3 regions of the Nonomuraea sp. NPDC051941 genome follow, and region 2 is predicted to be linked to each of the others. Evidence: predicted binding sites of a transcription regulator. Region 2 holds the regulator's gene; each other region holds the start of a gene.
What was found. The regulator HrcA, encoded in region 2, represses chaperone genes, less so after heat shock. The targets are predictions, from matches to a motif close to TTGGCACTCTCNNNNNGAGAGTGCCAA.

Region 1: a site for HrcA is predicted at 7,611-7,637, ahead of groES (co-chaperone GroES). Genes of this name have one in related genera too.
Region 3: a site for HrcA is predicted at 5,313-5,339, ahead of ACIHFD_RS07015 (DNA starvation/stationary phase protection protein). Genes of this name have one in related genera too.

What each region holds. Positions count from the first base shown of each region.
Region 1 covers NZ_JBIUCF010000029.1:64,806-75,243, forward strand. The annotation lists gene ACIHFD_RS39255 (hypothetical protein) at 1-382, shown strand, start outside; gene ACIHFD_RS39260 (class F sortase) at 385-921, shown strand; gene ACIHFD_RS39265 (aminoglycoside phosphotransferase family protein) at 967-1,896, shown strand; gene tsaB (tRNA (adenosine(37)-N6)-threonylcarbamoyltransferase complex dimerization subunit type 1 TsaB) at 1,940-2,584, shown strand; gene rimI (ribosomal protein S18-alanine N-acetyltransferase) at 2,596-3,027, shown strand; gene tsaD (tRNA (adenosine(37)-N6)-threonylcarbamoyltransferase complex transferase subunit TsaD) at 3,020-4,051, shown strand; gene ACIHFD_RS39285 (hypothetical protein) at 4,094-6,082, opposite strand; gene ACIHFD_RS39290 (methyltransferase domain-containing protein) at 6,269-7,474, opposite strand; gene groES (co-chaperone GroES) at 7,724-8,038, shown strand; gene groL (chaperonin GroEL) at 8,112-9,734, shown strand; gene ACIHFD_RS39305 (exo-alpha-sialidase) at 9,805-10,438, opposite strand, start outside.
Region 2 covers NZ_JBIUCF010000006.1:66,029-76,466, forward strand. The annotation lists gene ACIHFD_RS13135 (styrene monooxygenase/indole monooxygenase family protein) at 1-465, opposite strand, end outside; gene hemW (radical SAM family heme chaperone HemW) at 533-1,753, shown strand; gene ACIHFD_RS13145 (DUF4870 domain-containing protein) at 1,750-2,502, opposite strand; gene ACIHFD_RS13150 (DUF3097 domain-containing protein) at 2,499-3,305, opposite strand; gene ACIHFD_RS13155 (hypothetical protein) at 3,323-4,105, opposite strand; gene hrcA (heat-inducible transcriptional repressor HrcA) at 4,264-5,277, shown strand; gene dnaJ (molecular chaperone DnaJ) at 5,289-6,428, shown strand; gene ACIHFD_RS13170 (16S rRNA (uracil(1498)-N(3))-methyltransferase) at 6,430-7,155, shown strand; gene ACIHFD_RS13175 (hypothetical protein) at 7,162-7,812, opposite strand; gene ACIHFD_RS13180 (SigE family RNA polymerase sigma factor) at 7,809-8,321, opposite strand; gene ACIHFD_RS13185 (histidine triad nucleotide-binding protein) at 8,602-8,946, shown strand; gene ACIHFD_RS13190 (PhoH family protein) at 9,038-10,078, shown strand; gene ybeY (rRNA maturation RNase YbeY) at 10,075-10,438, shown strand, end outside.
Region 3 covers NZ_JBIUCF010000003.1:109,267-119,704, reverse strand. The annotation lists gene ACIHFD_RS07035 (GNAT family N-acetyltransferase) at 1-512, shown strand, start outside; gene ACIHFD_RS07030 (MMPL family transporter) at 481-2,664, opposite strand; gene ACIHFD_RS07025 (TetR/AcrR family transcriptional regulator) at 2,762-3,355, shown strand; gene ACIHFD_RS07020 (alkaline phosphatase PhoX) at 3,491-4,513, opposite strand; gene ACIHFD_RS07015 (DNA starvation/stationary phase protection protein) at 4,773-5,240, opposite strand; gene ACIHFD_RS07010 (MerR family transcriptional regulator) at 5,349-6,302, shown strand; gene ACIHFD_RS07005 (VIT domain-containing protein) at 6,299-8,683, shown strand; gene ACIHFD_RS07000 (Crp/Fnr family transcriptional regulator) at 8,757-9,005, shown strand; gene otsB (trehalose-phosphatase) at 9,094-9,933, shown strand; gene mmuM (homocysteine S-methyltransferase) at 9,973-10,438, shown strand, end outside.

The sequences.
Region 1 (10,438 bases), on a different contig from region 2:
CTCGCGCGCGTTCGTCAACGGCGTCGTGCTCAACCCGGTCGCCGGGGCCTCCGCGACCCCCACCGCGACCGCCACGTCCGCCAACGGCTCGCCCTGGGTGCGCGGCGAGGCGCAGGTCTCGGGAACGGTCCGGCGCGGCTCCTACCGGGTCGACGTCAAGTGCGACGGGACCAACGACCTGGGCCGGGCCACCCTCAGGGTGGCCGCGGCCGAGGCCGTGCCGTCCACCGTGCCGAGCAAGGCGCCCAAGGCGGGCGGCGGCGGCACGTACGGGATGGACGCGAGCGACGACTCCTCGATCCCGATCGGCCCTGCGGGCGTGCTGGTCGGCCTCGCCCTGGTCGCGGGCATCGGCTTCGCGGTCAAGCGCCGCAAGGCGTAGCGATGGCCCGACCTGGACGGGTGGTGCTCGCCGGCGCCGCCACGGGCCTGCTGCTGGTCGCGTTCGGCAAGAGCATGCAGACCGGCACCACGCCCACCGCGTCGATCGTGCCCGAGAGCATCGGCATCCCCTCGATCGACGTCGACGCACCGCTGATGAAGCTCGGTTTATCGAAGGACGGCGAGGTCGAGCTGCCCCCGTACGAGAAGCCGAAGGTGGCCGGCTGGTACTCCGGCAGCGCCGTGCCCGGCGAGAAGGGCGCCTCGGTGATCATCGGCCACGTCGACACCAAGACGGCCCCCGCCGTGTTCTACAAGCTCAGGCAGTTACGCAAGGGCGAGACCGTCAAGGTCGAGCGCAGTGACGGCAAGGTCGTGAGCTTCAAGGTCGACCACATCGAGCAGGTGCACAAGGACAGCTTCCCCACCAGGCGCGTGTACCTGGAGGACGGCCTCAAGCTGGTCACCTGCGGCGGCAAGTTCGACTACGCCAAGGGTGAATACCTGGACAACATCATCGTGTACGCCTCCCGCGCCTGAAAAACGGTTTGCGGTCCCCTTCCCCTCGTCCGGGATCATGGACACGTGAGTGTGAACACCAGCCCGCCCGCGTCCGGCGTACGCCTGCCCTGGGGCAGCGTGCACCCGCAGGTGCGCGCGGCGGTCGAGGGCTTCCTCGGGGCGCGCGTGGCCGAGGCCGTCACCCAGCCCGGCGGCTTCTCGCCGGCGGCCGCCGTCCGCCTGCGCGCGGAGAACGGCAGGCGCGCCTTCGTCAAGGCCGTCGGCCCCGAGCCGAACGCCGACAGCGTCCGCATCTACCGCGCCGAGCTGGAGATCGCCGCCGTGCTGCCGGACTCCGTGCCCGCGCCCAGGCTGCTGACCGGCTTCGAGCTGGAGGGCTGGGTCGCGCTGGTCTTCGAGGACGTCGAGGGCGCGCCTCCCGAGCTGCCCTGGCGGCGGGACCAGCTCGACCGGGTGCTCGACGCCGTCAGGCGGATGTCGGCCGAGCTCACCCCCGCCCCGATCGCCGCGCCGCCCATCGCCGAGGCCATCGGCTCGTCCTTCCACGGCTGGCGCGACCTGCTGGAGGAGGACACCGGCGGGCTCGACCCGTGGGCGCTGCGCCACCTCGGCGAGCTGGCCGAGCTCGAGTCCGGCTGGGCCGCGGCGGCGGCCGGCGACACCCTGGTCCACCGGGACCTGCGGGCCGACAACATCCTGCTCAGCGGCGAGCGCGTCTACGTCGTGGACTGGCCGTGGGCCTGCGTGGGCGCGCCCTGGGTCGATCTGGTGGCCATGCTGCCGTCGATCGGCATGCAGGGCGGGCCGATGCCGCACGAGCTGTTCACCGATCCCGACCCCGCGGTGACCGCGGTGGTCGCGGGGCTCACCGGCTATTTCATCCGTCACTCGCGTCTTCCGGACCCGCCGGGACTGCCCACGGTCAGGGCGTTCCAGCGGGCGCAGGGGGTGGTCGCGCTCGACTGGCTCAAGCGTCGTACGGGCTGGTCTTGACTTTTGGAGGCGGCGGGCCGTACGGCGGGTAGGCTAGACAGCCGTGCTGGTCCTGGCCTTTGATACTGCGACACCCGCCGTCACCGCCGCGCTCCACGACGGTGGACGGGTGCTCTCCGAGCACACGACGATCGACGCCCGGCGTCACGGCGAGCTGCTCGTCCCCACCATCGAACGCGTGCTGGACGAGGCGGGCGCGGCGCTGCGCGACGTGACCGCCATCGTGGCGGGCAGCGGCCCCGGCCCCTACACCGGGCTGCGCGTCGGGCTGATGACCGCGCAGGGGCTCGCCACCACGCTGGGCATCCCCGCGTACGGCATCTGCACGCTCGACGCCGTGGCCTACGGCAGCGGGTTCGCCGAGCCGTTCCTGGTGGCCACCGACGCGCGGCGCAAAGAGGTGTTCTGGGCGCGCTACGCCGACATGCGCACCCGGCTCGACGGGCCCTTCGTCGACCGCCCCGCCGACGTGCCCGTGGACGGGCTGCCGGTCGTGGGCGCCGGCGCCGGGCTCTACGCCGAGATCCTCGGCGAGAGCGACGCGCCCCCCTACCCCTACGCCGGCGCCCTGGCCGCGCTCGCGGCCGAGCGGCTCGCCCAGGGCACGCCGCTCGACCCGCCCCGCCCGATCTACCTGCGCAGACCCGACGCCGTCGTGCCCGGGGCGCCCAAGCGGGTGACGGCGTGAACCTCCGGCCGATGACCGCGACCGACCTGCCGGCGGTCATGTCGATCGAGCGGGCCACGTTCCCGCTCGACGCGTGGAGCGAGGGCATGATGCGCGGCGAGCTGGCCGACATGCCGCGCTCGCGCCACTACGTGGTGGCCCTCGTGGACGGTGAGATCATCGGCTACGCCGGGCTCGCCGCCGCGGCCGACCAGGCCGACGTGCAGACCATCGCGGTGCTGGAGAAGCACCAGGGCACCGGCATCGGCGGCGCCCTGCTGACCGAGTTGCTGGCCGAGGCGGGCCGCAGGGGAGCGCGGGAGATCTTCCTGGAAGTACGCGCCGACAACCCGCGCGCGCAGGCCGTCTACCGGCATTACGGGTTCGAGGAGATCGGCACCCGCCGCCGCTACTACGACGACGGCACCGACGCGATCATGATGAGAAGGAATCTTGATGACTGACGAACCACTGGTCCTGGGCATCGAGACCTCCTGCGACGAGACCGGCATCGGCATCGTCAGGGGCCACACCCTGCTGGCCAACACGATCGCCTCCAGCATGGAGGAGCACGCCCGCTACGGCGGCGTGGTGCCCGAGGTGGCCTCGCGCGCCCACCTGGAGGCCATGACGCCGACCGTGGAGGCCGCGCTGGCCGAGGCGGGCCTGAAGTTCTCCGACATCGACGCCATCGCCGTGACCGCGGGCCCGGGGCTGGCGGGGGCGCTGCTGGTGGGCGTGGCCGCCGCCAAGTCGTACGCGCTGGGCCTCGGCGTGCCCCTCTACGGCGTCAACCACCTGGCCGCCCACGTGGCCGTCGACCAGCTCGAACACGGGCCGCTGCCCAAGCCGTGCATCGCCCTGCTCGTGTCGGGCGGCCACTCTTCGCTGCTGCTCGTGCCCGACGTGGCTTCAGACGTGATCTCGCTCGGCTCGACGGTCGACGACGCGGCCGGCGAGGCGTTCGACAAGGTCGCGCGGGTGCTGGGGCTGCCGTTCCCCGGCGGGCCGCACATCGACCGGGCCGCGCGCGACGGCTCGGGCGCGGCGATCACGTTCCCGCGCGGCAAGATCGACGACGGGACGCTCGACTTCTCCTTCTCCGGGCTCAAGACGGCCGTGGCGCGCTGGGTCGAGGCCCGCGAGGCGTCCGGGCAGTCGATCCACGTGCCCGACGTGGCCGCCTCGTTCCAGGAGGCCGTGGTCGACGTGCTGACCCGCAAGGCGCTGCAGGCGTGCCGGAAGTACGACGTGCACGACCTGCTGATCGGGGGCGGCGTGGCGGCCAACTCGCGGCTGCGCGCGCTGGCCCAGGAGCGCTGCGACGCGGCCGGCGTACGGCTGCGCGTGCCCCGCCCCGGCCTGTGCACCGACAACGGCGCGATGGTCGCCGCCCTGGGCTCCAACCTGGTCGCGGCCGGGATCACGCCGTCGACGCTGGAGATCCCCGCCGACTCCTCGCTGCCGATCACGACCGTTCACGTGTGAGGGCCGTGCCGTCGATGACGGCACGGCCCCCCGAAGTCAGTCCTAGTCCTTGGCCCTGGTGGGGCGCAGGAGGGCCTCGGCCAGGGCCAGCATGGTCTCCTCCAGGGTGCCCAGGCGCTTGGTGAGGTCGTCGGTCGCGGGCTGGACGATGCCGGTGACCGTCTCCGTGAGCTGGTCGCGGTCGGGACGCGCCGTGACGAGCTCGGTGAGCGCGCTCGCTGCGGCGGTCAGGCGCTCGGCCTGGTCTCCGGCGTGCGCCTGGAGCAGCTCGCTCTGGCCCGCCAGGGCCTCGGGGAGGCGGCCCACGCGCTCGCTGACGGTCTCGATGCGGTCGTCGACGGACTCCAGGTGCGCGCTTGCCTGCTCGGCGCGGGTGGCCAGGCCGTTGAGGTGGGTGTCGAGGCCGTTGAAGCGGGTGTCGATGCCGTCGAACCGGCTGCTCAGGTGCTCCTCGGCCTCGACCAGGCGCTCGTCGACGGAGTCGATCTGGGTGTCGAGCTTGTTGAAGCGGCCCTCGTTGCGCGTGGACAGCTCGCCGAGGCGCTGGTCGGAGGTGGCCATGCGCTCGTCGAGGGCGCCGAAGCGGGCGTCGATGCGTACATCGAGCGCGTCGAACCTGTCGTCGTGGCGCCCGAGGTGGCCGTCCACGGTGCCCAGCCGCTTGTCCACGCCGCCAAGCTGGTTGTCCACGGACAGGAGCCGCTTGTCGACGCCGGCCATCCTGCCGTCGAGGCCGTCGAGCCTGGTATCGATGTCGGCCAGGCACTCGTCGGCCGACTCCAGGCGGCTGTCGAACCCGGTGAGCCGCGAGTCGAGCCCCGTGAGCCTGCCCTCGACCCGGTCGAGCCGGGCGTCCACGCCGCTGAGGCGGGCGCTCAGGCGCTGCTCGCTCTCGCCGAGCTGGATGGCGAGGTGCTGGTCGGTCTCGTCGAGCCTGGTGGCGAGGCGCAGCTCGACGTCGGACAGGCGGCTGCCGAGCTGCTCGTCGGACTCCTTGAGGCGGCTGGCCAGCCGCTCGTCCGCCTCGACGAGGCTGGTGGCCAGGCGCTGGTCGGTCTCGTCCATCCGGGCGCTCAGCCGCAGGCCGGTCTGGTCGATCCGGTCGGACAGCCGCTGGTCGGTCTCGTCGAGGCGGTCGGAGAGCCGCTCTTCGGTCTGGTCGAGGCGGTCGGACAGTCGCTGGTCGCTCTCGCCGAGGCGGACCGTCAGCCGCTGGTCGGTCTCGTCAAGCCGGCTCGTCAGTCGCTGGTCGGTCTGGTCGAGGCGGTCGGAGAGCCGCTGGTCGGTGTCGTCGAGGCGGGTCGTGAGGCGCTGGTCGGCCTCGACGAGCCGCGTGGTCAGCCGCTGGTCCGTCTCGTCCATCCGGACCGCGAGCTGCTTGTCCTGGGCGCTCAGCCGGGCGGTGAGGTGCTCCGACAGGTCGCCGACCGCGACCTCGACCCGGTCGGTGCGGGTGGTCAGGTCGGCCATCGACTTGTCGAGCCTGGTGAAGCGGCTCGCGGCGGCCTCCATGCTGCTGTTGAGCGTGGCCAGCGTCGCGGCGAAGTCGGACATCCCCTTCGTGAGGCCGTCCGTGCTGTCGAGCACCGTCTGCAGGCGGGTGAGCGCCTCGTCCACGCCCTCGCCCATGGTGCCCAGGTCGGCCCGCAGGCCGGGCAGGTCGGCCACCGGGGCGACGCGGGCGTCCACGTCTCCGATCCGTTCCCCGACGGCGTCCACGTGGTCGCGTACCGCCTCGACGTGCTGAGCCAGCCCCTCCGCCCACATCGGCGGCTTGGCGGTGATGTCGTCGAGCCGCCCGCTGACCGCCTGCAGCGTGCCGCTGAGGCCGCCGAGCTCGCGCTCGCGCACCTCGCGCAGCAGCCACTCCATGCCTTCGAGCCGCTGGCGGATCTCGTCCAGCACGGCCCCCTGCGTGCGCTGCTCGTACACATGATCCTGCGAGGCGCGCGCCAGCAGGTCCCGCATCCTCTCGGAGATGCCGGACTGGCCTCCTGCCTGGAGAAGGGTGGTGTGGTTGGAATGGTCCACCGAAAGCTCCTTTGGCTCGCCGACGGTCTGCCGCGCAGCGGTGGGATATAGGTCGATTTTCAGATGAACGAGCGGGAACGCGGAAAACCGCATCAGGGGAGAACTCCCGTCCGCCCACCTTAGCCTCTCGATCAAGGTCCGTCAGGGGCGAAGAGAAAGATCGAGGTTAACGGCAGAATGACCGGTTCAGGCAGGTGGAGAGGTGTCGCAGATGATGACCGATGGCTTATCGATGATTCGGGTAAGGATGATAGTTGCCGATTTTTCGCCATTTAGGCGGAGATCTGAGCGGAGGCGCTCGATGTCGACGGCGGAGCCGCGCTTCTTGATGGTGACATTTCCGACTTGTCGCTCACGGAGGGCGGCGCGCAGCTTTTTCCCTGAAAAGGGGAGAACGTCCTCTACCTCATATCTGGCCGCCCATGGGGTGTCGATCGGGTCGTCACCGGTGATGTAGGCGATCATCGGGTCGAGCAGGCGTCCGTTCACGATTTCCGACACCTCGCCCACGAGGTGTGCCCGGATGGCCGCGCCGTCCGGCTCGTAGACGTACCTGCCGACCGGGCCGACGGCGGCCTCGGCGCCCGTGGCGGTCAGCGCGTGGCCGCCGGGCAGCAGGGTGGCGCGGCGCCCCGCTGCTCCCTCCTGGCCGGTCCAGAGGGCGGCCTCCTTGACCTCGCCCTTGTACGAGACCCACTCGGCCTCGGCGCCTCCGGGGATGAACTCGTACGGGATGCCCGGGGCGACCTTGACGCACGCCCGGGAGGCTCTGGAGACCAGGTCGAGCACCACCGGCCAGGGCGGGGAGTAGGCCATGGGGCCGAACGTCCTGCCCCGGCTCGTCCGCCTGGCCGGGTCGGCGAAGAGCACGTCGTACTCCTCGGGCCGGACCTCGGCCGCGTCCCTCACCGACACCGTCACCCGGTCGGCCAGCCCGAGCGCGTCGGCGTTGGCCCTGGCCACGGCGACGGTCAGCGGGTCGGTGTCCACGGCGGCCACGGTGCAGCCGGCGCGGGCCAGCGCGAGGAAGTCGCCGCCGACGCCGCAGCAGGCGTCCACGACCCTCAGCCCGCGCCCGAGCCCGCGCGGGGGCGCGTCCGCTCGTGCCTCGGTGGTCAGGCGGTGGGCGCGGTGCTCGGCGACCTCCGTCCGCGTGGACTGCTCCAGGCCGTGCGGCGTGAAGTACATCCGCGCGGCGTCCTCGCCGAACTTGGCCTTGGCGCGCTCCCGCAGCCCAGCCTGGGTGAGCGCCGCGGAGGTCAGCGCGGCGTCGTACGTCTTGCGCAGCCTCGTGGCGGCGGCCACCGGATCCGTGCCCACCAGCTCCACGGCCTCCGCGAGCGCGCGCTGCCCGCGCGGTGTCAGCAGCTCGTCGAAGGCGTCAAGGTCCACATCACCCGACGTTAGTGCCACGTCCGACCCGGTCGGACCATGGGCGTACCGTATCCAGAGGGGGCGGATTCGGTCTGATCGCTCTCAGCAGACGCGTTCGTGTTGACTGTCAAGCCCCTCTTGCATATGTTTCCTGTTGGCACTCTCCCCTTGAGAGTGCCAACGTGCGACGAGGCAGGTCTGACACCCGCGACGGCAGGCCCAGCTGGTCGCCTCTTCTAGATCATTCAAATCTGAAGGGGAGGTCCGATCGTGACGACCGCCACCAAGGTTCCCGTTAAGCCGCTCGGCGACCGCATTGTGGTTCAGCCGCTTGAGGCCGAGCAGACCACCGCTTCCGGCCTGGTCATCCCGGACACCGCCAAGGAGAAGCCGCAAGAGGGCAAGGTCCTCGCGGTGGGCCCCGGCAACTGGGATGAGGACGGCGACAAGCGGATTCCGCTCGACGTCTCTGAGGGCGACATCGTCCTCTACAGCAAGTACGGCGGCACTGAGGTCAAGTACGGCGGCGAGGAGTACCTCGTGCTCTCCGCCCGCGACGTTCTCGCGATCATCGAGAAGTAAGCCGGATGTGTCGAGCCCCGGGCGCTCTTGAGGGCGGCCGGGGCTTTCGACGCTAGGAGAGGACTTTCAAACAATGGCGAAGATCCTGGAGTTCGACGAGGATGCCCGCCGCGCGCTCGAGCGCGGTGTGAACGCCCTCGCCGACGCCGTGAAGGTAACCCTCGGCCCGCGCGGCCGCAACGTCGTCATCGACAAGAAGTTCGGTGCGCCGACGATCACGAACGACGGTGTGACCATCGCTCGTGAGATCGAGCTGGAAGAGCGCTACGAAAACCTCGGCGCCCAGCTCGCCAAGGAAGTTGCCACCAAGACCAACGACATCGCGGGTGACGGCACCACCACCGCCACCGTGCTGGCCCAGGCCATGGTCCGCGAGGGCCTGCGCAACGTGGCCGCCGGCGCCTCGCCGCTGTCGCTCAAGCGCGGCATCGACAAGGCCGCCAAGGCGATCAGCGACAAGCTGCTCGACAGCGCCCGCGAGGTCGCCGACAAGAAGGAGATCGCCAACGTCGCGACGATCTCCGCCCAGGACGCGCAGATCGGCGACCTGATCGCCGAGGCGTTCGACAAGGTGGGCAAGGACGGTGTCCTCACCGTCGAAGAGTCCAACGCCATGGGCATGGAGCTCGAGTTCACCGAGGGCATGCAGTTCGACAAGGGCTACGTGTCGCAGTACATGGTGACCGACCCCGAGCGGATGGAGTCCGTCCTCGAGGACGCCTACATCCTGATCAACCAGGGCAAGATCGCCTCCATCGCGGACTTCCTGCCGCTGCTGGAGCAGATCGCCCAGACGAAGAAGCCGCTGCTCGTGATCGCCGAGGACGTCGAGGGCGAGGCCCTGGCCGTCCTGGTCACCAACAAGATCCGCGGCACCTTCACCTCCGTGGCCGTCAAGGCCCCGGGCTTCGGCGACCGCCGCAAGGCCATGCTGCAGGACATCGCCACCCTTACCGGTGGCCAGGTCGTCAGCGAGGAGGTCGGTCTCAAGCTGGAGCACGTCGGTCTCGAGGTGCTCGGCACGGCCCGCCGCGTCGTCGTCACGAAGGACAACACCACCATCGTCGACGGCGCCGGTGACCCGCAGGCCATCGAGGACCGCGTCAAGGAGATCAAGCTCGCCATCGAGCAGTCCGACTCCGACTGGGACCGCGAGAAGCTGCAGGAGCGCCTGGCCAAGCTCGCCGGCGGTGTGTGCGTGCTGCGCGTCGGCGCCGCCACCGAGGTGGAGCTGAAGGAGAAGAAGCACCGCCTCGAGGACGCGATCTCCGCGACGCGCGCCGCGATCGAGGAGGGCATCGTCTCCGGCGGTGGCTCCGCGCTGATCCACGTCTCCAAGACTCTCGACGACCTCGGCCTGACGGGCGACGAGGCCACGGGTGTCGGCGTCGTGCGCCGCGCCCTGGTCGAGCCGGCCCGCTGGATCGCCGAGAACGCCGGTCTCGAGGGCTACGTGGTGACGCACAAGGTCGCCGAACTGGAGGCCGGCCACGGCCTCAACGCCGCGACCGGCGAATACGGCGACCTGATCGCGCAGGGCGTCATCGACCCGGTGAAGGTCACGCGTTCGGCCGTCCAGAACGCCGCGTCGATCGCGGGCATGCTCCTCACGACCGAGGCGCTCGTGGTGGACAAGCCCGAGGAGGAGGCCCCCGCCGCCGGCGGCGCGGGCCACGGTCACGGCCACGGCCACTGACCCGGCTCTTCTCTCGCCACGGCCCGCACACCCGAAAGGGTTGCGGGCCGTTCGGCGTTCCGGGGACGGTTCAACGCAGGCCGATCGCGCTCTCCCAGAACCAGTTCCAGCGGATCTCGTCCCGGAAGCGGTTCACGCCCGCCTCATACAGGACGCCGATCGCGCCGTTGCCGAGGAGCGCCATGTCGGAATATCCGGCGTGGTCGCCGTCGATCCTCACCCCCGCGTTGTTGGTGGAGTTGTCATAGTTCCGCCAGGTCGCGCCCTCGTCGAAGGACGAGCGCACGTTCATGCCCACCGGGTTGTTGTCGGTCTTCGGCGTGGCGGGCGCGGAGAGCAGGATCCGGGTGTAGGGGGCCTTGTCCCGCTGGCGTAGCAGGGCTGGATGGGTGGGCGGAGCGGTGATGGCGCCGTCGGCCCGGAAGCCGCCGTCGAACGACTCGCCGCCGTCCGTGCTCACGCCCCGGGCCAGGCCGTGGACGGAGGTCTGGTCGTCGGGCACGGCGCCGTTGCGGGCGATCACGAGGATGCCGCCGTCGGTCCGCTCGACCAGGGTCTGCTCGCCCAGCTTCAGGACCGATTTGTCGTAGGTCGCGGTCGCGCCGATCTGCCAGGTCGCGCCGTGGTCGTCGCTGTAGATCAGCCGTACGCTCTGCGTGTCGCCCACACTGAAGTAGACGGGCACCACCAGGCGGCCGTTGTGG
Region 2 (10,438 bases):
GCGCGGGAACAGCTCCGCCACCGAGCGCCGCCCGGCCGTCACGACCATCAGCTCGTGCTCCCGGGACCATCGATCCACCCGCGCCGCGTCCGGCGGCGCGCCGGTGACGACGACCTCGCCGCCCCGGCCGGTGAAGTCGTCCAGGTACGCGGGCAGCAGCAGCCGGAAGTCGACCGCGTGGAACGGCTCGGAGATCCCGGCCAGGAACTCCAGCGGCGGATCCCCCTTGATCGAGAGCTTGGCGGATCCCATCAGGCACGCGGGATCCCGGTAGTGCTCGCAGCCCAGCTCCCGCTCCCGCGCCAGGGTGTGCCCCATCCTGGCCACCGTGTTGGGCAGCCGCCCCGAGCGCAGGGAACCGGCGTCCCGCTCGCTGTAGAGCGTGGCCTCGATGCCGAGCTGCTGGAGGCGCAGAGCGAGGGTCAGCCCCGAGATTCCCGCGCCCACGATGCCGATGCCCGCCATGTGCAGCAGTGAACCTCTCAGGGGTTGCAGTTCGATAGCACCCTCGAACAACGGGCAAACTGAAGGGGTGCCATCCACCCTGCCTGACGGCGATCCCGTGCCCACCTCGGGCGAGCTGCCCGACAGCGCCCTGAGGGGCCTCGGCGAGCGTCCGTTCGGCTTCTACGTGCACGTGCCGTTCTGCGTGACCCGCTGCGGCTACTGCGACTTCAACACCTACACCGCCGCCGAGCTGGGCCCCGGCGCCTCGCACCGGGACTACGCGGACACGGTCGTCGAGGAGATCCGCCTCGCGCGCCGCGTCCTGGGCCCGGCCGAGCTGCCGGTGGAGACGGTGTTCTTCGGCGGTGGCACGCCCACGCTGCTCCCCCCGGAAGACCTGGCCAGGATCCTGGCCGCGATCGACTCGGAGTTCGGGTTGAGCGCAAGGGCCGAGGTGACCACGGAGGCCAACCCCGAGTCCGTCGACCCGGCCTACCTCGACAAGCTCCGCCAGGGCGGCTTCAACCGGATCAGCTTCGGCATGCAGAGCGTGGCCGAGCACGTGCTCCAGGTGCTCGACCGCCGGCACACCCCCGGCAGGGCGGCGGCGGCCGTCAAGGAGGCGAGGCAGGCCGGGTTCGAGCACGTCAACCTCGACCTGATCTACAGCACGCCCGGCGAGTCCGACGACGACTGGCGGGCCTCGCTGGCCGCCGCGATCGAGGCCGGGCCCGACCACGTGTCGGCGTACTCGCTGATCGTCGAGGAGGGCACCAGACTGGCGGCCAGGATCCGGCGCGGCGAGCTGCCCATGCCCGACGACGACGTGGCCGCCGACCGCTACCTGATCGCCGACGAGCTGCTGTCCCAGGCCGGGTTCGACTGGTACGAGGTGTCCAACTGGGCCACGTCCGACCGGGCCCGCTGCCGCCACAACCTGCTCTACTGGACCGGCGGCGACTGGTGGGCCGCCGGGCCCGGCGCCCACAGCCACGTCGGCGGCACCCGCTGGTGGAACGTCAAGCACCCGGCCGCCTACGCCCAGCGGCTGGCGGCGGGCACGTCGCCCGCCCACGCGCGCGAGGTGCTCGGCGACGACGACCGGGCGGCCGAGCGGCTGATGCTGGAGCTGCGGCTTTCGTCCGGCTACCCGCTGGCCGAGGTGACCCCGGACGCGCGCCCGGCCGTGGCGAGCGCGCTGGCGCGCGGCCTGCTGGAGCCCGGGCCGTTCAGGTCCGGCCTCATGGTGCTCACGCTGCAGGGGCGGCTGCTGGCCGACGCGCTGATCAGGGATCTGCTGGTCTAGGTGATCAGGCGGACGGCGAACGGGTAGCGGTACGGCTCGCCCTTGTTGGTGGCCATGGCGGCCTGGATGTGGAAGATCAGGGACAGGATCCAGACGACCGGCAGCAGGAGCAGGCCGATGAAGATGATCGTCAGGATGCCCGAGATGACATAGCCGATGAACATCGTGATCTGGAAGTTGAGCGCCTCAGCGGCCTGATCCCTGACGTAGGGGGACTCGTCCTTCTTCATCAGGTAGATGATCAGCGGGCCGACCCAGGAGACCAGCAGGCCGAGCAGGTGCGAGAGCATCGCCATGGTGGTGTCGTCGGTGCCCGGGCGTGGGCCGAACCTGCCGGGGACGTACGGCTCGCCGGGCGCGCCGTAGCCGTAGCCGGGCGGCTGCGGCGCGGAGCCGTAACCGCGCGGGGGAGGGCCGTAACCCTGGGACTGCTGGCCGTAGCCGGGCTGTCCGTAGCCGGGTTGGCCATGACCGGGTTGTCCGTAGCCGGGCTGGCCGGGACCGGGCTGGCCGTATCCGGGTTGACCGTACGCCGGTTGGCCGTAGCCGGGCTGGGATCCTGGCTGCTGCCCGTACCCCGGCTGGCCGTAATGGGGCTCGGATCCGGGCTGCTGCCCGTAGACACTGGGCTGCTGGCCGTATCCCGGCTGCTGGGGGCCGGAGCCCTGGCTGGGCGGGATGCTCGACGGGGGGACGAAGCGGGTGGCGTCGTCGTCCGGCGGCGGCGGTTGCGGTGGGTCCTGGCTCATGATGCCTCCGTAACGAAGTCGATCAGTTCCTCGACCCGGCCGAGCAGTTCCGGCTCCAGGTCTGTGTACGTGGAGACGGCCCCGAGGATCCGCCGCCACGCCTCCGCGGGCTCCATCCGCCAGCCCAGGGCGGCGATGACGCCCTCTTTCCACGGCACTCCGCGCGGCACCGCGGGCCAGGCGGGAATGCGCAGCACGGACGGCTTGACCGCCTGCCAGATGTCGATGTACGGATGCCCCACGACGAGCACGTCCGGCGAGGTGATCTCGGCGGCGATCCTGCTCTCCTTGGAGCCGGGCACGAGGTGGTCCACCAGCACCCCCAGCCGGCGCTCCGGCTCCGGGCCGAACTCCGCCACGATGGCCGGCAGATGGTCCACGCCCTCCAGGTATTCGACCACGACCCCCTCGACCCGCAGGTCATGGCCCCAGATCTTCTCCACCAGGGCGGCGTCGTGCACGCCCTCCACGTAGATGCGACTCTCCCGGGCGACCCTCGCCCGCAGCCCCTCCACGGCGATCGAGCCCGAAGCGCTGCGCCTGGGCCCCGCCGGGGCCGCCGACGGGCGTACGAGCGTCACGGGCTTGCCCTCCAGCAGGAACGCGGCGGGCGCGAGCGGGAACAGCCGGCGTTTGCCCAACCGGTCTTCGAGCGTGACGGCCTCCTTGTCACAGGCCACCACCGCGCCGCAGAAGCCGCTGTCTGCGTCCTCCACGACGAGGTCCAGCTCGGCCGGCACTTTCGGGATCTTGCCCTTGCCCGGCCGCCGCCAATTCCCCGCCAGCACATCGCCCTCGTACACACGGGGACCGTAGCAAATCACCCGCCGACCGCAAGGCGCTTGCGCGCGCCGCTGCGGCGGACCAGCACGATGATGGTGCCGGCGATGGCGATGAGCAGTCCCGCCCCGGGGATCAGGATGAGCGCCATCACCCCGCCGGCGATGCCGCCCGCGGCCGAGGTCAGCTCGCGGCCCACGCCGTAACGCACGTCGGCCTGCTCCTGGGTGGTGCAGGACAGCTGGTAGTCGCCCCTGGTGGGCGCGTTGATCACGAGGATCTGCTCCCACTTGACGGACCCGGACGTGACCGTCTGCGTGCCGGTGGTCTTGGCGAGCCTGGCTCCGTTGGTGATCTGGCACTCGTAGTGGACGGCGGTGTCGCTGGAGAGGTAGACGGCGGGTTTGTTCGCCGGGTCGATCGGCACCGTCACGGTTTCGCCGGACGCGAACGTCCTGGTGGGGGCTATGTTGCTGACGCTGCTGACGATGCCCGTGGTGAACAGGACGACGCCTGCGATGGTGCAGACCACGGCGATGCCCCAGACGAGCCCGATCCACCAAAGTCGCGGTTTGATGGCTTTCGAGTCGATTCGTGCGGGGAATTGGGGCTGTTGGCCGTACTGTCCGTACTGAGGAGGCGGGCCGTACTGAGGCGGAGGCCCGTACTGCGGCGGCGGCCCGTACTGGGGCGGTGGCTGACCGTAGCCGGGCTGGGACCCGGGCTGAGGGCCATAGCCGGGCTGGGAGCCGGGCTGAGGGCCGTAACCCGGCTGGGAGCCGGGCTGGGGCCCGTACGGCGGAGGCGGGGAGTTGTCGCTCATGTCGGCAAGTGTGGTACTTGCCCCTTGTAAGAAGCTAGGAGCCTGGTTGCGACCTTGTGTTATCGCACCTTGTGGATGAGAGCCGTACACTTGGCACTCAGGAACACAGAGTGCTAGATGGTTGCGTTCCTCGGATGTCAGAGGCAGGAGGTGAGCACGTGCTCGACGATCGGAAGCTGGCGGTGCTCCGCGCCATTGTCGAAGACTACGTGTCCACCAACGAACCGGTGGGCTCCAAGGCGCTCGCCGAGCGCCACAACCTGAAAGTCTCCCCGGCGACGGTCAGGAACGACATGGCCGCGCTGGAGGAGGAGGGCTACATCACCCAACCCCACACCAGCGCCGGCCGCGTGCCGACCGACAAGGGCTATCGGCTGTTCGTCGACCGGCTCTCGCAGGTCAAGCCCCTGTCCGGGGCCGAGCGCAGGGCCATCGAGACGTTCCTGGCCGGTGCGGTCGACCTCGACGACGTGGTCACCCGCACGGTCCGGCTGCTCGCGCAGCTGACCAGGCAGGTGGCGGTGGTGCAATACCCGACGCTGACGCGTTCGACGGTCAGGCACGTCGAGCTGGTGCCGCTGAACGACCGGCGGGTCATGCTCGTGCTGATCACCAACACCGGCCGCGTCGAGCAGCGCGTCATCGAGCTGCCCGAGGTGGTGGAGGACACCCGCATCGCCCACCTGCGCGCGGTCCTCAACGCCTGCCTCGACGGCTGCGGCCTGAGCAACGTGCCCGAGCTGGTCGCCGACCTGCCCGAGCGGCTCCCTCTCGAAGACCGCCCGGTGGTGGCGACGATCCTGTCGGTGCTGCTGGAGACGCTGGTCGAGCGGCACGACGAGAAGATCGTGTTCGCCGGCGCGGCCAACCTCGCGGGCGCCGACTTCTCGATCGGCCTGCGCGACGTGCTCGAGGCGCTGGAGGAGCAGGTCGTGCTCATGAGGCTGCTCGGCGAGACATCCGCAGACACACCGTCCGCGCTCACCGTGCGCATCGGCTCCGAAAACCCCTATCTGCGGGGGACATCCATAGTCGCGACCGGATACGGTTCAGGCGACAACCAACTGGCCCGGCTCGGGGTGTTGGGGCCCACGAGGATGGACTACCCAGTGACGATGGGAGCCGTGCGCGCGGTGGCACGCTACGTCAGCCAGATCCTGGCTGCATCATAAGAGGTCGATAAGTGGCAAACAGCGACTATTACGCCACCCTCGGGGTGCGCCGTGACGCCAGTCAGGACGAGATCAAGAAGGCTTATCGCCGACTTGCCCGCGAGCTGCATCCCGACGTGAACCCCGATCCTGAGACCCAGGAGCGGTTCAAGGAGATCACGCAGGCCTACGAGGTGCTGTCCGACCCGAACAAGCGCCAGATGTACGACCTGGGTGGCGACCCCTTCGGCGGCGCCGGAGCAGGCGCGGGCGCCGGCGGCTTCGGAGCGGGCTTCCCCTTCAGCGACATCATGGACGCGTTCTTCGGCACCGCGGCCGGCGCCAGGGGCCCGCGCTCGCGTGCCCGCAGGGGACGCAACGCCACCATCCGGGTCGAGCTCGACCTGCGCGAGACGGCGTTCGGCACCACGCGTGAGCTGGTCGTCGACACGGCCGTGCTCTGCGAGGTCTGCCACGGGGCCGGCACGGCGCCCGGCACCCACCCCGACACCTGCGACATGTGCAACGGGCGCGGCGAGATCTCCCAGGTCACCCGCTCGTTCCTGGGCCAGGTCATGACCTCGCGGCCCTGCCCGCAATGCGGCGGTTTCGGCACCATCATCCGTCACCCCTGCCAGGAGTGCTCCGGCGACGGCCGGGTGCGCACCCGCCGTACGATCAAGGTCCGCATCCCCGCGGGCGTCGAGGACGGCACCCACATCCAGCTCGCCGGCGAGGGCGAGGTCGGCCCCGGCGGCGGCCCGCCCGGAGACCTGTTCCTCGAGATCGTCGAGCGTGCCCACGAGATCTTCGAGCGGCGCGGCGACGACCTCCACTGCACCGTGCAGATCCCGATGACGGCCGCCGCGCTCGGCACCATCCTGGCGGTCGAGACGCTCGACGGCTCGGAGGAGGTCGATGTCCGCCCCGGCACGCAGTCGGGCCAGGTCATCACCATGTTCGGGCGGGGCGTGCAGCGGCTCAACGAGTCCGGCCGCGGCGACCTGCTGATCCACGTCAACGTCGAGACCCCGACCCGCCTCGAGCCCGCGCAGGAGGAGCTGCTGCGCGAGCTGGCCAAGCAGCGGGGCGAGGAGCGGCCGCCGGGCAAGTTCGCCCCCGGCCAGCAGGGCTTCTTCTCGCGGCTGCGCGACGCCTTCAACGGCAGGTGACGTGACCGTCCCGGTGTTCCTGTCGCAGGAGCTGGACGGGCCCGAGCTGACGCTCGGCGGCCCTGAGGGGCGCCACGCGGCCTCCGTGCGGCGCCTGCGGGCCGGCGAGCGGATCGATCTGACGGACGGTGCCGGCGCGGTCGCCGAGTGCGTCGTCCGCGAGGTCCTCAAGGACGCGCTGAGGCTCGACGTGCTGCGCCGCTACGAGGTCGACCAGCCGCGGCCGCGGCTGGTCGTCGTCCAGGGGCTGCCCAAGGGTGACCGGGGCGAGCTGGCCGTCGAGATGATGACCGAGGCGGGCGTGGACGTCATCGTGCCCTGGGCCGCCTCGCGCAGCATCACCCAGTGGAAGGGCGACAAGGTCGCCAAGGGGCTGCACAAGTGGCGCTCGACGGCTCGTGAGGCGGGCAAGCAGGCCCGCAGGTTCCACCTTCCCGAGGTGACCGAGCCCGCCACCACCGCGCAGGTCGACAAGCTGCTGGCGGGCGCGGCGTTGGGGCTGGTGCTGCACGAGGAGGCGGCCGAGCCGCTGTCCGGCGTGGCGCTGCCCGCGTCGGGCGACATCGTGGTGGTCGTGGGGCCCGAAGGGGGCGTCTCGGACGACGAACTGGCCGGGTTCCGGGCGGCAGGGGCGGTGTCCGTGCTGCTGGGGCCCACGGTGCTGCGTACGTCCACGGCAGGGGTGGCGGCGGCCTCAGTGCTGCTCACGCGTACCGGACGCTGGTAGAGCCTTTCAGGGCGTCGGGTGAGAGGCGTCCACCAACGGGCTGGTCACGTCGGTCGGACTGTCGGTGATGTCGTCGGGCGGGCACTCGTCGGCCGGGCACGTCGTGGGCTGCAGGGTCTCCTCCACCGACGACGGCGACGGGGTCGGCGAGACCGTGGGGCAGTCGGACGGCGGCTCGGCCTGCTCGGCCAGGGGCGACGGGCACTCGGTCGTCGTGGGAGTTGGGGTCGGCGAGGGCCGGCTGGTCGATTCGGCCCTCTTCGTGGGCCGGGGCGTCGGGCTCTTGGAGGGGATCTCGGGGATTCCCACCGGGTGCTGGTCGTGGCTGGTCGGCTGCCTGGGCGGCGGCGGCTCCTGGGAGCGGGTGGTGGAGGAGTTGGACGGCACCTTGGAGGTCGTCTCGCTGTCCACCCACTTGGCGGGCTGGTCGATGATCTGCGAGCGCAGGCTGGGAACGGCCATCACGATCGTTCCCGCCACCAGGAGGGCGCTGGCGGCGGCCGCGCCCGCTCGCCACCAGAACAGATTGCGGACGCCGCGCCGCTCGATGCGGGTGCGGATGATCTCCAGTCCGTCCGGCGAGGGCACGACCGCGTCCGCCTCCGCGCGGAGCGCACGGCGCAGGAGATCTCCGTGCTCGTCGGGGGGCTGGGTCATGACATTTTCTCCAGAACGGATCGCAAGGCGGCCATGCCACGTGCGGTGTGGCTCTTGACCGCGCCCTTGCTGATGCCCATCGCGTGGGCTATCTCAGCTTCGGACAGATCACCGTAGTACCGCAGAACCAGTGCTTCTCTCTGTCGGGTCGGCAGGGCCCGTAACGCCTCGATGACGGCGGAGCGTTCCAGCTCGCCGATCGCGCCGTTCTCGGCGCTCGGGGCGTCCGGCAGACCCTTGGGAGCGTACTTCTCGACGACCGCGCGGTGACGCAGCACGGAACGGGACCGGTTGACGACGGATTGACGGAGGTAGGCCAGTGCCTTGTCGGGGTCACGCAGCCTGCGCCAGGCGCCATGGATGGCGACGAACGCATCCTGCACGACTTCCTCGGCTGTTGCCATGTCTCGCACCAGCAACACGGCAAGACGCACCAACGACCGAAAATGCGCGCTATAGAGCGCGGTCACGGCCATGTCGGCATCCCACCCGACCGGCACCGCCCCCATCGACCTGTCGGCCAGAAGGGTTTCGGTGGTCACATCAGTGGGACGCGCGGCCTTCCCAGAGGGTTTACGCTCTTCCGGTTCTTGAGGTTTCCCCGGTTCCTTAGGGTGCATTACCCAGTCGTGTCCTCGCCAGGTGGCGCTCGCCCGACCCTGAATCGTCTCTTTTTTTGCTGAAGTGTCGCACACTTACCCTAACCGTGTGGATCTTCCTGCGCACGACACAGCTGATTACCGATTCGCAACGGGTTCCGTGCGTCGGGGGTCTCGATAAGGTGGCCGGGTGAGCGATTGCCTCTTCTGTCAAATCGTCGCCAAGGAGATTCCCGCCGAGATCGTTTACGAAACCGGCAGGACGCTGGCGTTCCGCGACGTCAACCCGCAGGCCCCGACCCACGTGCTGGTCATCCCGAAGCAGCACCACCGCGACGCCGCGGAGCTCGCCAGGGCCGACGACGGGCTGGCCGACGACGTGCTCAAGACCGCCCACGCCGTGGCCGTGCAGGAGGGCGTGGCCGACGGCGGCTACCGCGTGGTGTTCAACACCGGGCCCGGCGCCGGGCAGACGGTCTTCCACGTGCACGCCCACGTCCTGGGCGGGCGCGGCCTCACCTGGCCCCCCGGCTGATATTGGGGAGAGCAATCGGCCTGGTCCCGGATACCATGGGCTCAGACGAACAACGCAAGAGACCTGGAGGCATCAGGCCGCGGGCCTGCCCATGTCCGAACTACACGAATCCCGACGTACGGCACCTCCCTCGCGCACTCAAGCCAAGGTGCTGATTCCGGACGAATACCCGATGGTCAGCCTCCTGGGCTCCCGCGACGAGCTGCTACGCGTCATCGAGGGTGCCTTCAGGGCCGACATCCACGTACGGGGTAACGAGATCACCGTCACCGGCAGCCCCGACGAGAGCGGCACCGTGGTGCGGCTCTTCGAGGAGCTGGTCGAGGTCCTGCGCAGCGGCGGCGAGCTCACCCCCGACGCGGTCGAGCGGAGCATCGCCATGCTCCGCATGACCTCCGACCGTCCCGCCGAGGTGCTGTCGCTCGACATCCTCTCCTCGCGCGGGCGCACCATCAGGCCGAAGACGGTCAACCAGAAGCGCTACGTCGACGCGATCGACAAGCACACGGTCGTGTTCGGCATCGGCCCCGCCGGCACCGGCAAGACCTATCTCGCGATGGCCAAGGCCGTGCGGGCGCTGCAGGAGAAGCGGGTCAACCGGATCATCCTGACCCGCCCGGCCGTCGAGGCCGGCGAGCGGCTGGGCTTCCTGCCCGGCACCCTGTACGAGAAGATCGACCCCTACCTGCGGCCGCTCTACGACGCCCTGCACGACATGGTCGACCCCGACTCGATCCCCAAGCTGATGGCCGCGGGCACGATCGAGGTCGCGCCGCTGGCGTACATGCGCGGTCGCACGCTCAACGACGCGTTCATCATCCTCGACGAGGCGCAAAACTCCTCGGCCGAGCAGATGAAGATGTTCCTCACCCGGCTCGGGTTCAACTCCAAGATCGTGGTGACCGGTGACGTGACGCAGGTCGACCTGCCCGCCGGCACGGTGAGCGGGCTGCGGGTCGTCCAGGAGATCCTCGACGGCATCCCCGACATCCACTTCGCGCGCCTGTCCAGCGCCGACGTGGTCCGTCACAAGCTGGTGAGCGAGATCGTGGACGCGTACGGGCGTTACGACGCCACGCAGGCCGCGCAGGAGCCCAAGAGCATCCAGCACCGGGGGAAGCGGCGACCATGAGCATCGAGATCAACAACGAGTCCGGCGTAGAGGTCGACGAGGAGAAGCTCTCCGCCCTGGCCGCTCACGTGCTCGGCGAGATGGGCATCAACCCGCTCGCCGAGCTGTCCATCGTGGTGGTCGACGAGGACGCCATGGCCGAGCTCCACGAGAAGTGGATGGGCGAGCCGGGCCCGACCGACGTGCTGGCGTTCCCGATGGACGAGCTGCGCCCCGGCGGCGGAGCGCGCGGCGACTCCGAGAGCCCGGCCGACCCGGCCCTCCTCGGCGACGTCGTGCTCTGCCCGCACGTGGCAGCCCGGCAGGCCAAGGAGGCGGGCCACAGCGCGGCCGACGAGCTGGAGCTGCTGTGCACCCACG
Region 3 (10,438 bases), on a different contig from region 2:
GCATGGCCACGATCAGGGAGCTGCTGGGCGACGGGGGCGCCGGGCAACCGTACGTGATCAGGCCCCCGCGCACCGGCGACCTGGGCTGGGTCGTCTACCGGCACGGCGACCTCTACAGCCGCGAGTACGGCTGGGGCACGGAGTTCGAGCAGCTCGTCGCCAGGATCGTCGGCGATCTGGACTTCTCCCGGGACGCCGGGTGGATCGCCGAGGTGGGCGGGGAGCGGGCCGGCTGCGTGTTCTGCGTGCGGCAGGACGAGACGACGGCCAAGCTGCGGATGCTGCTGGTGGAGCCGTCCGCCAGAGGGCTGGGGCTCGGGCGGCGGCTCGTGGAGGAGTGCCTGCGGCACGCGCGGGCCGAGGGGTACAAGCGGATCACGCTGTGGACCCGCGACTGCCTGGTGAGCGCGCGGCGGATCTACGAGGGGACCGGGTTCGCGCTGGACTCGGAGGAGAGGGGCGTGGAGAACGGGGTCGAGGTCACCGAGCAGATGTGGTCACGCGACCTCTAGGCCACCAGTTGAGCGGGCCTGCCAGGCGCATCAGGCTCGGCACCAGCACCGCCCTGATCACGGTGGCGTCGACCAGCACGGCCACCGCCATGCCGACGCCCAGCATCTGCACGAACATCACCTGCGCCGTGGCGTAGGCGGCGAACGTGAGCGCCAGGATCCCGCCGGCGGCCGTGATCAGCGGCGCGCCCCGCTGCAGGCCGGTGGCCACGGCCTCCTCGGTGTCGCCGGTCCGGTCGTACTCCTCCTTGATGCGGGAGAGCAGGAAGACCTCGTAGTCCATCGACAGGCCGTACGCGACGCAGAGCATCAGGATCGGGATGCTGGGGTCGAGCGTGCCCGTCGGGGTGAAGCCGAGGAGGCCGGCGAGGTTGCCGTCCTGGAAGACCCAGACGATGGCGCCGAACATGACGCCCATGCTGAGGAGGTTCAGCAGGGACGCCTTGAGCGGGATGATCAGGCTCCTGGTCATCCCGAAGAGGACCAGGAACGTGACGCCGAGCATGAGGGCCAGCACCAGGGGGAGCCGGTCGACGATGGAGGCGCGGTAGTCGGCCAGCTCGGCCGGGTAGCCGCCGACCAGGACCTCGAAGGGCGGCTCGACGGCGCGTACGGACTGGACCAGCCGCACCGGGTCGTCGGCCAGCGCCTCGGCGGACGGGACCACGGACAGCCAGGTGTCTCGCACCGACCCGCGCCGGAACCTCTCGGGGTCGCCGTCGCCCACCCGGTCGCCGTCCGCGAACGAGCCGGCGGCGGAGTCGACCTGGGCGACCCCGGGGAGCCGGGACAACTCCACCGCATACTGCGAAATATCGCCTGACGTCTGATTTTTGGCGATTATCTGGATGGCGTCGGTCTCCTCCGCCGGGAAAGACTGCCGGATGATCTCCTGCGTCTGCCGGGACGACGCCTCCAGGGGCAGGATGCGGTCGTCGGCCACGCCGAACCGCAGCCCCAGGAACGGCGAGGCGAGCAGCAGCAGCACCGCCGTGGCCAGCCCGCCGAACACCAGCGGCCGCCGCATCACCCGGACGGCCAGCGCGTGCCAGAACCCCGCGTCCCGCTCCGGCCCGACCCGCTTGGGGAGCACGCCGGCCCCGATCGAGGCCAGCACGGCCGGCAGCACGATCACCGCCGCGAAGAGGCCGCCGGCGACGACGGCGATGCCCGCGTACGCGAAGGATCTCAGGAAGTCGAACGGCAGCGCGAACAGCACGGCCAGGGACGAGGCCACGGTGAGCCCGCTGAACAGCACCGTCCGCCCCGCGTGCTCCACGGCCCCGGCCACTGCGCTCGCCCGGTCAGCGCCGCGCCGCGTCTCCTCGCGGAAGCGCTGGATGACGAACAGGCAGTAGTCGATGCCGAGCCCGAGCCCCATCGCGAGGGTCAGGTTCAGGGCGAACGTGGAGATCCCGGTGAAGGCCAGGGGCACCCGCAGCAGCGCCAGCCCGATCACCATCGCGAACACCCCGGCCAGGATCGGCGCCAGGGCCGCCATGGCGCGCCGCTGGTAGAGCCAGAGCAGCGCGAACGCCAGCGGGAAGATGACCAGCTCGGCCCGTACGAAGTCCTGTCTGGACAGCGGCACGGCCTCCCTGAAGACCTCCTCCCCTCCCCCGGCCCGCACCTGGAGCAGGCCGGTGCCCTCGGTGATCTCGGGCACGAGCCCGGGCAGCACCCGCCCGCGCACGTGGTCGGCGTCCCCGGGGATGCGCACCACGATCAACGCGTGCCTGCCGTCCTCGCTGCGCATGGTGGCGGGCCTGCCGCGGGTCCAGTACGAGGCGGACTCGGCGACCCCCTCCCGCCCGCCGATCCGCGCGGTCAGCGCCCTGCCCTCGGCCTCGACCGCGGGGTCGTTCACGGTGCCGGCCTTCGCGGTCACCAGGAAGATCATGTCGGGGCTGCCGGTCCCGAACCGCCGTACCAGCTCGGCCTGCGCCCGGTCCGACTCCGACCCCGGCGCCTCGAACCTGGCCAGCGACAACCGCGGCACCGCCCCGGCCGCCAGCGCCGCGGCGACGGCGAGCACGACCAGGGCCAGGGCGAGCACGGCCCGGCGGCGCCGGACGATGAGGAAGCCCAGCCTGCGCAGCGGCGGCCCGGCCGTCTTCGTGTGGACCGGCCGTGGCCGCGTGTTCAGCGCCATGTAAGGTGCCCCCGCCTCAAAACTCGGTAAACTACTCGTGTTTGCTCTCCCAACCAGAAATACAAGTGAATGCTCGCATTTGTCAACGAGGAGACCCATGCCTGAACGCACGGTCCGCCGGCAGGCGCGCGGCCTGAAGCGCATGGCGGAGATCCTCGACGCCGCCGAGTCGGTGATCGCCGAGGTCGGATACCCGGACATGACGACGAACCACGTCGCCACGCGGGCGGGGATGTCGCCCGGGTCGCTCTACCAGTTCTTCCGCAACAAGGAGGAGATCCTCGACGGGCTCGTGGCCCGCTACACCGACGACCGGCAGGAGTTCTGGGCCGCCCGGCTGGCCGCCGTCACCCCGGAGGTGCCGCTGGAGGCGCTGGTGGGGCAGGTCGTGGACGAGAGCGTCAGGTTCAAGAGCGCGTCACCGGCGTACTGGTCGCTCCTGTACGGGTCGGCGACGGGCGACCAGCTGGCCTCGGCCTCGCGGCGGCTGCACGACGACATCGCCCGGCAGGTCGCGGCCATGCTCCGCCGCCGCTCCCCCGGCCTGGCGGAGGAGCGCGCCGCGCTCATGGGGACGATGGCGGTGGCCATGGTGAAGGCGGTGATGCCGCTGGTCACCACCGCGACGCCGGAGCGCGGCGCGGAGCTGGTGGCGGAGCTGAAGCTGGCTCTGGTGCGCTATCTGGGCTGAGCGCGGATTGAAGCTCGCCCTGGTCCGCCATCTGGGCTGAGCGCAGACTGAGGCTCGCCCTGGTCCGCCATCTGGGCTGAGCGCAGACTGAGGCTCGCCCTGGTCCGCCATCTGAGCTGAGCGCGGGCCGCGCGCTCAGCCGCGGAAGGGGCCCGACACCTCGAAGGTGTGGCCCTCGGTGCGGCCGCGCCGGGCCGAGAAGTAGAGCCGATCGCCCTCCGGCGAGAACGCCAGCCCGGTCAGCTCCGCCCCGGCGTGCCCCTCCAGCCTGAGGAACGGCGTGACCGCGCGGTCGGGGGCGATGACGTCGATCTCCGTCGTCTCCCTGGCCACGTACAGGTCGCCGGAGGGGGCGGCGGTGATGGCGCGCACGCCCTCGCACAGCCGCTCGAGCGCGGAGGTCTGCGCGTCGTAGGCCCACAGGCCCGTGTCTCCCTTGGTCGTGAAGTAGCACACCCCGCCCGCGTAGTGGCAGCCGTCGCCGCCGTCGAAGTGGCGGGCGCCCTCGACCTGGTGGCGGGCCTCCGTGCGCAGCGCCGCCGGCGAGGGCACCACCTGCCAGTGGCCCGAGGAGCACAGCACCTCCAGCGTGCCCTCCGTCAGGTCGCCCCAGTCGCTCGGCCGGAACCGGTAGAAGCAGCCGTCGGGCTCGTCCTCGGTCATGTAGACGACGCGCCGCTCGGGGTCGCAGGCGGCGGCCTCGTGCTTGAAGCGGCCCATGGCCAGGCGGGGGCGGGCGGCGCGGGCGCCGTACGGGTCGCACTCGAAGACGCGGCCGCGGTGGCCCAGCTCGCACGACAGCCAGGTGTGCCACGGCGTGGCGCCACCCGCGCAGTTGAGGTCGGTGCCCGACAGGATGCGGTAGGCGTCGCCGACGGTGCCGTCGGCGCGGAAGCGCAGCGCGGACGCGCCGCCGAGCAGGGGCAGCTCGGAGTTGGACACGTAGATCCAGCCGGCGCCGTCGGGGAAGCACGCGCCGCCGTCGGGGGCCGCGTGCCAGGTCAGCCCGGCGACCTTGTGGCCCGAGCGGGCCACCACCCTGCCGGTGAAGCCTGAGGGCAGCGCGAGGCCGTCGGCGCCCGGCAGGCCGAGCGGTCCGTACGGGCTGATGCCGCCCCGCAAGAGCGGGCCCGTGCGGAGGAGAGTCTTGTGGGACATCGTGGGGCCTCCCTCTAGGTGCCACGCTAGTCGACCGCACCGACATGAATGGCAGGGACTCGCGACATCAAACTCTGCGCAAACCCCGAACTCCCACTGCGCGATCATCCGGCCAACTCGCGTCGGCGGGCCGCCGGCCAGGGGTCGCGGCCCCGCTGGCAAGCATGTCGGCGGCCCCACCGGCGGCCCCGTCGGCGGGCATGTCGGCGGGCATGCCAAAGCCCGGGCTCCCGTGCGGGCTCCCGGGCTTTCTGGCAGGTCAGGCCTGGGCCTGGAACATCCAGTGCTGCTTGTCGATGTCCTGCGCCACCGCGATGAGCAGATCCTGGGTGACCGGGTCGGGCTCGTCGGTGGCCCGGACGCGCTCGTGCATGCGCTTGCTGACACCGTCCAGCAGGTCGGTGATCGTCGCCACGACCTTGCCGTCCTCGATCCAGCCGGACTCCGGCTGCTGGAGCTTCGTGGACCTGGCGACCGTGGTGGAACGTCCGTCCGGGTTGATCCCGACGGCGACGGCGCGTTCGGCGATGGTGTCCATGTGGGACCTGGCGAGGTCGGTGAGCTCGTCGAGCTGGAGGTGGATCGGGCGGAAGTGAGGGCCGATGAGGTTCCAGTGCGACTGCTTGGCGACCAGCGAGAGGTCGATGAGATCGACCAGGGCGCCCTGCAGGGCCCGCGCGACGGTGTCCTTGGCCTCTCCCGAGAGTGGGCCGGTGATCATGGCCATGTCCTGTTCCTCCCCATCGATAGGAGTTTTCCCTATTTATAACGACATGGCGGCGGCCATTCTTCCGCAACGTTGACAGTGTAACAATGACAGTGTCATTGTGAAGGTATGAGCGACACCTCCGCCTCCACCGAGCCCATCGGTTGGACCATCGGCGAGCTGGCCGAGCGCGCGGCGCTGGCGCTGCGCGCGAGCTCGGACGGCGCATCCGCCGGCAACGGCCGGGTCCGCGATGTGCCTGGCGAGCGGCTGATCAGGTGGTATACGACGATCGGGCTGGTGGACCCGCCGCTGACCAGGCGCGGCCGCATCGCCCAGTACGGGCGGCGGCACCTGCTGCAACTCGTGGCCGTGAAACGGCTGCAGGCCGCCGGGCACTCGATCGCCCAGATCCAGGCGGCCCTGGCGGGCGCCACGGACCGCATGCTGGAAACCGCCGCGGGTGCGGGCACTCCCCCCATGACCGGTGCCGTGCGCGACCGGGTGGGCCCTGGCTCGAGCGAGGCACCCGACGGCGCGCACCCGGCAGCCGGCGCCCGCCCGGGCAGTGGCGCGGCCAAGCGCACGGCGCCTGAGCGCGGCCCGACCGGGCAGGAAGCGGCCGAGCGCGGAGCGACGGATGCCGGTGGCGATGTGCGGGCCGGTGGCGATGTACGGGCCCGGGGTGATGAGGTGCCGGGCACGGCCGAAGCCGGGCATGATCGGCATGGCGGCGATCGGCATGGCGGCGATCGGGAGTCGGTGCGGGGGCGGTTCTGGGCTGAGCGGCCGGGAAAGGGCAGCGTGCGGGCTTCAGGGGCGGCACATCAGCTGACCGGGCCGGCCGACGGGCACCGCAGCAGCCCAAGCGCGCCCGGCGCGCCAAGCGGGGCGCATTCGACCGCGCCGGGCGGCATGCCCGAAAACCGGCCGGGTGGGGCGGTTGTCGTGGGGGTCAGGTTGGGGGACGGGGTGCGGCTGGTGCTGGACGCCGGCCGGGTCCCGTCGGAGGAGGACGTCCAGGCGGTGCTGGCGGCGGCAGGACCGTTGCTCGCGGTGCTCGAAGAAAGGGAGCTCAGATGAAGATCACTTCGCTGGAGCCCGCACGGTGCCTGCCGGTGCCGGACGCCGGGTTCGGCGCGCTGCGGACCGAGCGCGGCAACCTGCCGCTCGAGAGCGTTGACGTGAACGCCGGCATCTCCGGCCTCATCGCCGGGGTCGAGGTGACGCAGGGGTTCAGGAATCCGTTCGACGTCACCCTGGAGGCCACGTATGTCTTCCCGCTGCCCGACCGGGCGGCCGTCACCGGGTTCCGGATGGAGGCCGACGACCGGGTGATCGAGGGTGTGCTGAAGGAGCGCGCCCAGGCCAGGGCCGACTACGACCAGGCGTTGCGCGAGGGCAGGCGGGCGGCGATCGCCGAGGAGGACCGGCCCGACGTGTTCACGATCCGGGTGGGCAACATCCTGCCCGGCGAGCGCGTCTCGGTCCGGCTGACCATGAGCCAGCCCCTGCCGTACGAGGACGGGGCGGCCACGTTCCGGTTCCCGCTGGTCGTGGCCCCGCGCTACATCCCGGGCAACCCCGTCGACGGCCCGTCCGCGGGCGACGGCGTCGCGCCCGACACCGACGCGGTGCCGGACGCGTCCAGGATCAGCCCGCCGGTCCTGCTGCCCGGCTTCCCCGACCCGGTCCGCCTGTCGCTGAGCGCGACCGTGGACGCGGCCGGGCTGGAGCTGCGCGAGCTGGCCTCCAGCCTGCACGTGGTGGAGGAGGAGGGCCACACGGTACGCCTGCGCCCCGGCGAGCGCCTCGACCGCGACTTCATCCTGCGGCTGTCGTTCGACGCGTCCACGTCCCTGCAGCTCGACAGCCGCTCCGATCAAGGAGGGACCTTCGCGCTCACGGTCGTGCCGCCGCCGCTCCAGTCCACGCGCCCGCCGCGCGACCTGGTGCTGGTGCTCGACCGTTCCGGCAGCATGGGCGGCTGGAAGATGGTCGCCGCGAGGAGGGCCGCCGCCCGCATCGTCGACACGCTGACGGCCCAGGACAGGTTCGCGGTGCTGACGTTCGACTCGGTGGTGGAGGAGGCGTTCGAGGGCCTGGTGGAGGCCTCCGACCGCAACCGCTACGGCGCCGTCGAGCACCTCGCGCGGGTGGACGCCCGCGGCGGCACCGAGCTGCTGGAGCCGCTGCGCCGGGCCGTCGCCCTGCTGGGCGGCCGCGACGAGCGCGAACGGGTCGTGGTCCTGGTCACCGACGGCCAGGTGGGCAACGAGGACCAGATCCTGGAGCAGGCGGGCGGCGCCCTGTCGGCGATGCGCGTGCACACGGTCGGCATCGACCGCGCCGTGAACGCCGGCTTCCTCGGCCGCCTGGCCGGGCTCGGCGCGGGCCGGTGCGAGCTGGTCGAGTCGGAGGACCGGCTGGACGCGGCCATGGAGCAGATCCACCGCAGGATCGGCGCTCCCCTGGTGACCGACCTCTCCCTCAAGGGGCTCGAGCTCGAACCGGACACCATCACCCATCTCGGGTCGATCTTCCCGGGCGTGCCGCTGCGCGTGTACGGGCGCCACCGCGAAGGCTCCTCGCTGACCGTGCGCGGCCTGGCGGCCGGAGGGCCGTGGGAGGAGCAGGTCACGGGCGTGACGGTGGACAATCCGGCCATCCAGGCCGTGTGGGCCCGCGCGCACCTGCGGGAACTGGAGGACCGCTACGCCATGGGCGAGCACGACCTGGAGCCGCGGATCGTGCGGACGTCGCTGGAGTACGGCGTGCTGTGCCGCTTCACCGCGTACGTGGCGGTCGACACCAGGCAGGTCGCCGACGGAGGGCCGGAGCATCGCGTCATCCAGCCGGTCGAGCCGCCGAGCGGGTGGGAGCTGCCGCAGAACCCGCCGATGATGGGCTTCATGGCGCAGGCGGCGGTGATGGCCGCCCCGCCGGCCGCACCGCCGGCCGCCCCGCCGGCCGCACCGCGGATGCGGATGCCGGACCCCGGTCTCGGTTCCGCCGACGCGTCACCGGACTTCCTGACCGGTGGGCCGGCGGGGGGCGGAGGAGGGTTCGCCGGGCCTCCGAGGCCGGCCCCCTTCGCACCGGGCGGGCCCCGTGGTGGCCCCCGTGCTGGCAGGGCGCCGAAGTCCGCGCCGCGTCCCGGTCACCCGCTGGACTCGGTCCGGCCGCAGCTGGTGGCCGAGCTCGACCGGCTGAAGGCGCTGCCCATGGCCGACCTGCTCTACCTGGCGGACCTGGGCTCGCGGCTGGCGGCGCTGGCGGCGTACCTCGGGGGCAACGCGGAGCTGGAGACGCTGGCCCGCGAGCTGGAGGCCGCCGAGCAGCCGGGCGCCGACGCCCAGGCCCTGCACGACCGGGCGGTGGAGGTCCTCACCACCCTCGTGGGGGGCTCCGGCCCGGGCGGGTCCGGCGGCCCTCGCCGCGGACCCTTCTGGAAGCGCTCGTAGGCCTGCTCCGGGGGCCTGGCCGGGCCTCCGGAGAACGGGGTCACAGGAGCGGGGTCCACTCATCGACGCGGCGGTGCGCGACGTCCCCTCCCGCGTGGCCACCTGGCTGGTACGGCGCTGCGCCGCCGGCCGGGTGCCGCTCCACGCGGGCCAGGCGGGCCTGGGGGCCGAGATCGGCGCGACCAGGGTGAGCGTCAATCGGGCCCTGCGCGGGTTCGAGCGGCGGGGGATGATCGAGATCCGGGCCGGCGAGGTGGTCGTGCTGGATCCGCGCGCCCTCTCCCGCCTGGCGGCCCTCCCGGCCCCGGACCAGGCGTCGTGATCATGAACGGCGGGTGGCGGGCAAGGGCCGGGAAATTCACGGGAAGGCGTCTGTCCGACCCGGTCGCGCTGTTCTATCGTCACTGAGCATGGCGACCTCTCGCGCCCCGCTCCGCTTCGCCGAAGCAGTGTCCGCCACCGTCTCGGAGAGCGCCGGATCCGGCTTCTTCTTCGACTACGACGGCACCATCGCGCCGATCATGCGCGACCCCGGCGCGGTGTTCCCCGTGGCCGGTGCGCTGGAGCGGCTGCAGGTGCTGGCCAGGCTCGTGAGCAAGGTCGCGATCGTGTCCTCCCGCCCGGCCGCGTACCTGCGGGACCGCTTCTCCGGCGCTCCCCAGCTGCGCCTGTTCGGCCTGTACGGCATGCAGACCGTCGAGAACGGCCGCGTGCGCACGGACGCCGAGGCCGAGCCGTGGGCCCCGGTCATGCGGCGGGTGGCCGAGGAGGCCGCCCGCGACCTGCCGCGCGAGATCCTGATCGAGGACAAGGCGCTGATCGTGGCGCTGCACTACCGCTCGGCCCCGGCGCTGCGCGGCGCGGTCGAGCGGTGGTCGTCCCGCAAGGCGGCCGAGCTGGGGCTGCGGGAGCAGTACGGGCGCATGGTCGTCGAGCTCAGGCCGCCCGTCGAACGCGACAAGGGCACGGTCGTCGCCCGCGAGATCGAGACGCTGACCCGCGCCTGGTACTTCGGCGACGACCTGTCCGACGGCCGGGCCTTCGACGCGTTGCGCGGCAGGGAGGAGCGGGACCCGGCCTTCATGGGCGTCCGGGTCGCGGTGGCGAACACCGAGACGGGCGACGAGCTGGCCCGCGTGGCGGACTTCACGGTGGAGTCCCCCGAGGACACGCCCGCCCTGCTCGACCACGTGATCAGCGCCTTCCCCGGCCGCCCTCCGGTGGTGGGCGCGGGCTCACGCCACCGGTAGGCGGCCACGGGCCCGCCCACGTGCTCGTACCCTGGTGGAGTGACTGCACTTGTCCTGGACGGCGGCCTGTCCACCCAGCTCGAACGGCTCGGCGCCGACCTCGGCGACGAGCTCTGGTCCGCGCGGCTGCTGCTGGAGCGGCCCGAGGTGATCCGGCGCGCCCACGCCGACTACTTCGCGGCGGGCGCCGACGTGGCCACGACCGCCAGCTATCAGGCCACGATCGCCGGATTCGTCCGGCGCGGCCTGGACGTGGCGGCGGCCGAGCGGCTGATCAGGCTGTCGGTCGAGCTGGCCGCGCAGGCACGCGACGAGGCCGGGCACGGGCTGGTGGCGGCCTCGGTCGGCCCGTACGGCGCCTTCCTGGCCAACGGCGCCGAATACACCGGCGACTACGACCTCGACGAGGACGGCCTGTTCGACTGGCACCTGCCGCGCTGGGAGATCCTCGCCTCGGCCGGAGCCGACCTGCTGGCCTGCGAGACGATCCCGTCCTATCCCGAGG